2 regions of the Lysinibacillus sp. RS10 genome follow, and region 2 is predicted to be linked to the other one. Evidence: predicted binding sites of a transcription regulator. Region 2 holds the regulator's gene; the other holds the start of a gene.
What was found. The regulator Rex, encoded in region 2, represses fermentation and respiration genes when NADH is low (regulators of the CRP and FNR family bind a similar motif). The targets are predictions, from matches to a motif close to TTGTGAAATATTTCACAA.
Positions count from the first base shown of each region.

Region 1: a site for Rex is predicted at 1,473-1,490, ahead of ACB089_RS02450 (cytochrome ubiquinol oxidase subunit I). Genes of this name have one in related genera too.

Region 1 is NZ_CP167122.1:477,943-481,376, forward strand. Features, by position in the region: gene ACB089_RS02440 (thioredoxin family protein) at 1-408, shown strand, start outside; gene ACB089_RS02445 (diacylglycerol kinase) at 509-1,423, shown strand; gene ACB089_RS02450 (cytochrome ubiquinol oxidase subunit I) at 1,739-3,085, shown strand; gene ACB089_RS02455 (cytochrome d ubiquinol oxidase subunit II) at 3,082-3,434, shown strand, end outside.
Region 2 is NZ_CP167122.1:340,636-344,069, forward strand. Features, by position in the region: gene ACB089_RS01855 (ATP-binding cassette domain-containing protein) at 1-1,525, opposite strand, end outside; gene ACB089_RS01860 (redox-sensing transcriptional repressor Rex) at 1,773-2,408, shown strand; gene ACB089_RS01865 (twin-arginine translocase TatA/TatE family subunit) at 2,758-2,943, shown strand; gene tatC (twin-arginine translocase subunit TatC) at 2,961-3,434, shown strand, end outside.

The DNA of each region.
Region 1 (3,434 bases), 140 kb from region 2:
CCAAAAATTTTAACAATTACTGAAGATTGGTGCGGAGACGCAATGTTAAATAACCCGATTATTCGTCGTGTAGCAGAGGCTGCAGGTTTAGAAATACGCACAGTACTTCGCGATGCTGATACAGATTTAATTGATCGCTATTTAACAAACGGTGGCCGTGCAATTCCAATTTATATTTTATTAGATGATGTTGGTCAGGTGATTGGAAAATGGGGACCACGTGCACCAGAATTACAGGAACTAGTAGTGAGCAAACGAGCTAGTTTACCTGATAAAGAAGATCCTACATTTGAAGATGCACAAAAGGCATTGTATGCAGAAATTCGTGAAGAGAATATGACGAATAAATCATACTGGACATTTGTTTATGAGGATTTCAAAAAGCAAGTGACAGCTGCATTGCAGTAATTGTAGATCACAAGGCTGCATGTCAAAGAATTAGGATATGCAACATTTAAACGTAAAATTCGTTGAAGGAATAGAATCTTATGAAGCAGGAAGGTATGTTATGAAACGAGCAAGAATCATTTATAATCCTACATCTGGACGTGAAGCATTTAAAAAGCATCTACCAGAAGTATTGGAAAAACTAGAGGTAGCAGGCTATGAGGCGTCATGTCACGCAACAACTTGCGAAGGCGATGCAACCGTTGCAGCAAAAAATGCAGTAGAACGTGGCTTTGATATAATCATTGCAGTTGGTGGAGATGGCACATTAAATGAAGTTATTTCAGGTGTAAGTCCATTTGAAAACCGTCCGAAAGTTGGTCTAATTCCAATGGGCACAACGAATGATTTTGCCCGTGCAGTGCATATCCCTCGTAATATTGCAGATGCTGTTGAGATTATTATTAAAGGTGAAACGTTACCAGTTGATGTTGGTTTATTAAATGGAGAACGCTATTTCATCAATATTGCCGCTGGTGGACGTATTACTGAGTTAACATATGAAGTACCAAGTAAAATGAAAACAATGCTAGGACAGTTAGCTTATTACGTAAAAGCAGTAGAAATGATTCCATCAATCAAAGCTTCTCATATGCGTATCGAATATGATGGTGAAGTGTTTGATGGGGATGCCATGATGTTTTTATGTGGCTTAACCAATTCAGTAGGTGGCTTTGAAAAGCTTGCACCAGACGCAAGCATTAATGATGGCTACTTTACTTTATTAGTATTGAAAAAAGTAAGCTTACCTGAATTTATTCAGCTTGCCGCAATGGCATTAAGGGGCGAGCATTTGAATGATGATCGTGTAATTTATAAAAAGGCAAGTGTTGTAAAAGTATCTACTGAAGACGAGATACATTTAAACTTAGACGGTGAGTATGGTGGGGATGCACCTGCAACATTTGAAAACTTAAAGCGCCATATTGAAATTTTTGTTCCCATTGAAGATATTCGTGAGGAAGACCGTATCTAAGTGCCTAAATATTGACTATTTTTACCATAAGAATTGTCTATAATGAGGATTGTGAACGAATTAAGAAAAATGTTTGGCAAATGTGCGTATATTACTTGAACAAAATTTGAAACCTTTATAATAGGCCGAAATATCGGTCCATTATAAAGGTTTTTTTCATGGCAATAGTGGAAAATAAGAGTATGGGGTAAGAAAGGAAGTGTTGACTTTGTATAAGTCGCAGGAAAGAAAGCTCATATGGCTAAGCTTTGGCGTTGCAATTATTATGCTACTTTCCATGCTTGGAAGAATATTTGGTAGTTAGGAGGCAATGAAATGGTGAATGAATCAGCAGTCTTTTGGAGTAGAGTATTAACGGAGCTGACGTTATCGTTCCATATTATTTATGCAACGATTGGTGTAGGTGTCCCGTTAATGATTATGATTGCTCAATGGACTGGATATAAAAAGAATGATGAGCACTATATTTTAATGGCAAGACGTTGGGCACGAGGTTTTGTTATTACAGTTGCAGTCGGAGTTGTTACAGGGACAGCAATTGGCTTACAGTTGTCTTTACTATGGCCGAACTTTATGCAGCTTGCGGGCCAAACAATTGCATTACCGCTCTTTATGGAGACGTTTGCATTTTTCTTTGAAGCCATCTTCCTGGGCATCTACTTATATACTTGGGATCGCTTTGAAAGTCAGAAAAAGCATATGCTGCTATTAATTCCTGTAGCTGTGGGTGCTTCGATGTCAGCTGTGTTTATAACAATTGTGAATGCGTTTATGAATGCACCTCAAGGATTTGACATTGTGGACGGAGAACTTGTAAATATTCAACCTTTTTTAGCAATGTTTAATCCAGCAATGCCGACAAAGGTAGCGCATGTTCTCGTTACTGCTTATATGACAGCAGCATTTGTGTTAGCAGCAATTGCAGGATACCGTATGCTTAGAGGTTCTAAGCATGTGTACCATAAAAAATCATTATTTTTACTTATGAAGATTGGCCTGATTTTCTCCATTGCAGCGGCGATTATTGGAGATTTTTCAGGAAAATACTTAGCAGAATATCAGCCAGAAAAATTAGCTGCAGCTGAGTGGCATTTTGAAACAGACGATAAAGCCTCACTTATTCTATTGGGTGTATTAGATGGTGACGAAGTAAAATATGCAATTGAAATTCCTTATGCTCTAAGTATTTTAGCGCATAATAATCCAAATGCAGAGGTAATTGGCTTAGATCAATTTGCTGAAGAAGATCGACCACCACTGTATATTCATTATCTCTTTGATCTCATGGTGTTTATTGGCATGTTTATGGTATTAGTTTCATTGCTTTATGTAGTCGGGAAAGCTCGTGGTTGGCTGTTTATTCATACACGTTGGTTTAGATGGATTGTCGTTGCAGGTGGACCACTTTCAATTATTGCAATTGAAGCGGGCTGGTGGCTTGCTGAGGTTGGAAGACAGCCTTGGGTCTTATATGGTTTAATGCGAACACCAGAAGGGGCCACAACGAGTGACCATGTGGATTTAATGCTGCTGTTGTTTGCAGGCGTGTATGCTGTATTGGGCATAGGAAGTATTGTAGTTTTAATTCGTATGTTCAAAAAGAATCCAATTGAGCGTGAATTAGCAGATCGCCATTCTGAAAAAGGCGGTGACATCTTATGACATTAGAGATTTTAGGTATTTCAGTTTTGTGGATTTTCCTATTTGGCTATGTCATTGTAGCTTCAATTGATTTTGGGGCAGGTTTTTTCAATGCCTACAGTCTACTCGTTGGCAAAAATCATATTTTAACAAATATTATTAAACGTTATTTATCACCGGTTTGGGAAGTAACGAATGTCTTTTTAGTATTCTTCTTTGTTGGGATTGTTGGGTTTTTCCCGCAAACAGCCTTTTATTATGGAACGATTTTACTTGTGCCAGTTAGTATTTCGCTAGTGCTACTTGCCATACGAGGCTCCTACTATGCGTTTGAATCATATGGCTCACGTGGACATATCGGATACACGCT
Region 2 (3,434 bases):
GATTGATGAAATATCGGTCATGCGATACAAATAAGAGTGTCCCAGGATAATCAATAAGCGCGTTTTCCAGTATCTCTTTACTATCTAAGTCTAAGTGGTTGGTAGGCTCATCGAGAATTAAGAAATTTGACTTTTGCATCATTAATTTAGCTAGTGAAATTCTTGCCTTTTCGCCACCAGATAAAGAGGATACGATTTTATCTACATCATCTCCACTGAATAAAAAACGACCTAGCACCGTTCGAATATCTTTTTCATTCATTAAAGGCCATTCATCCCACAGCTCTTTTAGAACACTTTTATTGCTCGATAGTTTTGCCTGCTCTTGATCATAATAACCAATTTGAACATTTGTACCATAGCGAATTTCTCCAGAAAGTGAAGGTAAATCTTTTACGATGGTCTTTAATAAAGTTGATTTACCAACACCATTTGGTCCAACAAGTGCAATGCGATCTTCACGGAATGCGCGTAATGTGATACCTTTTGATATTTTCTTGTCACCATAACCAACAGCTAAGCTATCAATAGATAATACATCGTTCCCGCTTTGACGTTCAATGGTAAAACCGAAGCTTGCGGACTTTTCGTCGCCATCAGGAGATTCCATCCATTCTGTTCGTTCAAGCATTTTGCGACGACTTTGTGCCATTTTTGTAGTAGAAGCACGAGCAATGTTCTTTTGGATAAAATCCTCAAGCTTGGCTTTCTCATCTTGCTGACGCTCATATAACTTTACATCACGCTCATAGTTTTTCGCTTTTTCGTCTAAATAGGCACTATAATTGCCTGTATATTTTGTGACGCGGTGACGAGAAACTTCGTAGACAATGGAAACAACCTGGTCTAAGAAGTAGCGGTCATGGGAAACAATTAAAATAGCCCCTTCATAGCCTTTTAAATAGGATTCCAACCAGGAGAGGGTTTCAATATCTAAATGGTTAGTAGGCTCATCGAGTATTAATAAATCAGGTTTACTTAAGAGGAGCTTAGCTAGAGCTAAACGAGTTCGTTGGCCTCCTGATAATGAGCTTATTGGTTTTTCATAATGTTCAGGATAGAATTGCATGCCATGAAGCACAGAGCGAGTATCAGATTCATATTGATAGCCACCTGCATCCTTAAAATTATGTTGTAATTGATCGTATTCGGACATTATTTTTGCATACAAATCAGGGTTTTCATAGACAGTTGGATCGGCCATTTGTTGTTCGAGTGACCGAAGTGTTTTTTCTTGTGCGATAATTGGTTCAAAAATTGACATCATTTCGTCCCAAATCGATAACGTTGAGTTTAACCCAGCATGCTGCTCCAAATATCCAATCTGAACACCTTTAGGGATAATAATATCGCCTGAGTCATATGACATTTGACCAGCAATAATTTTAAGTAAAGTGGACTTACCAGCACCGTTACGTCCTACTAATGCAACGCGGTCACGATGTTGAACCTCTAATTTTACGCCACTTAAAATTTCATCTGCAAGGAAGGATTTATATAGTTGATTGACCTGTAAAACAATCATTCTTGACACCTCAATTCTTCCTTAGTGTAATGGATGAGCGATTCGCTTGCAATGTCGATGCTTTACTTATTCCGAGCTGTCATGTAAGATTGAAACGATTTCCCTTTAGTTAGTGGCGTAAAAAGCGCCATTAACTAAAGGGAAATACTCTAGTGGATATTAATATTTATATATATAGTTAATGATGCATGTATTAAAATTACTAGCTAAGTACATTCAAACTGAGACATTTTAAGGAGGAGAAAGTTTGAAACAAGAATTAAAAATTCCACAAGCCACTACAAAAAGACTTCCTCTTTACTATCGATTTATCCAAAACTTTGCACAAGAAGGCATGGAACGTATTTCGTCGAAGGAACTGAGTGAAGCGATGAAAATTGATTCTGCAACTATTCGCCGTGACTTTTCTTATTTTGGTGCTCTTGGCAAAAAGGGTTACGGCTATGATGTGCAGCATCTATTAAAATTTTTTAGTCAAACACTCGATCAGCACGAAACGACAAAAGTAGCGTTAATTGGTGTAGGGAATTTAGGTAGTGCTTTATTAAAATATAATTTCCAAAAAAATCACAATACTCATATTGTGGTGGCTTTTGATTCAAAGGCACCAAAGGACGGGAAGATGATCAGCAATATTCCTGTTTTTCATCCGGATTTGTTGGAAGAAAAGTATGCAGAATATGGAGCGGAGCTTGCGATTTTAACAGTTTCACCACGCTCTGCACAGAAAATGGCTGATAGATTAGCGGCAATGAATGCAAAGGGCATTTTAAACTTTACGCCAGAGCGGTTAACGGTGCCAGATAGAATGCAGCTTTTAACAATTGATTTATCGGTAGAATTGCAAGCGCTTATTTATTTAATTCGCAATCAGGAAGAGTGATAAATGTACATATTTAACTTCTTTCAGCGGGTGTATAAAGAACTGCTCAAATAGAGGAACTCAGTCTAAGAACGCCACGTCCTGTGGCAATTTATCTGTGCGAAAGCGCAGCGACAGCAACACGGTTTTATCTGTGCGAAAGCGCAGCGACAGCAACAGCAACAACACACGACTGAGTGACTAACATCACGTTGGCCCAAAGCCTCCAGCGGATAGTATAGTTCACAGTTTCTGTCAAATGTAAGTATGAAATAAAATGAGAGAGTGACGAAAAACTTTCACATATAATTAGTTAGCAAAATGACGAAATATGCGTTAAAATGATGGATATAAAGAGGAGGTGGCTGTAATGGGTAGTATTGGTCCTATGAGCCTCATTATTATCGGAGTTGTCGCGTTACTAATTTTTGGTCCTAAGAAGTTACCAGAGCTGGGTAAAGCATTCGGTTCAACATTACGTGAATTCAAAAATGCTACTAAAGGTTTAGCCGATGAAGATGATGATGACAAGAAAAAGAAAGAACTAGATAAGTAAGTTAGGATGTTTGAGGAATGAATCCAAAAGATCTAACTGTCATTGAGCATATAGAAGAATTAAGAAAACGGCTTTTCATTGTTGCCGTTTTCTTTGTTCTCGCTATGGTTGGCGGCTTTTTTGTGGCAAAGCCGCTTGTTAAATACCTTCAAAGTACTGGAGCGAATTATAATATAGAGCTTCATGCATTTGATGTAGTAACACCACTTGCGATTTATTTACAAGTTGTTTTTTTAATTGCATTTATCCTTTCATCACCAGTGTTAATGTATCAACTGTGGTCGTTTATTAGCCCAGGATTAAGGGACGTAGAACGAAAAGCAACCTTAAGCTATATACCGTATTCATTTTTATTGTTTATCGCGGGGCTATCCTTTTCATTCTATTTATTATTCCCTTATGTCATAAAATTCATGATGAATTTGTCGGTCGAGTTGGAGATTCAGCAAACAATAGGAATTCATGAGTATTTTACATTTTTATTTAAGCTT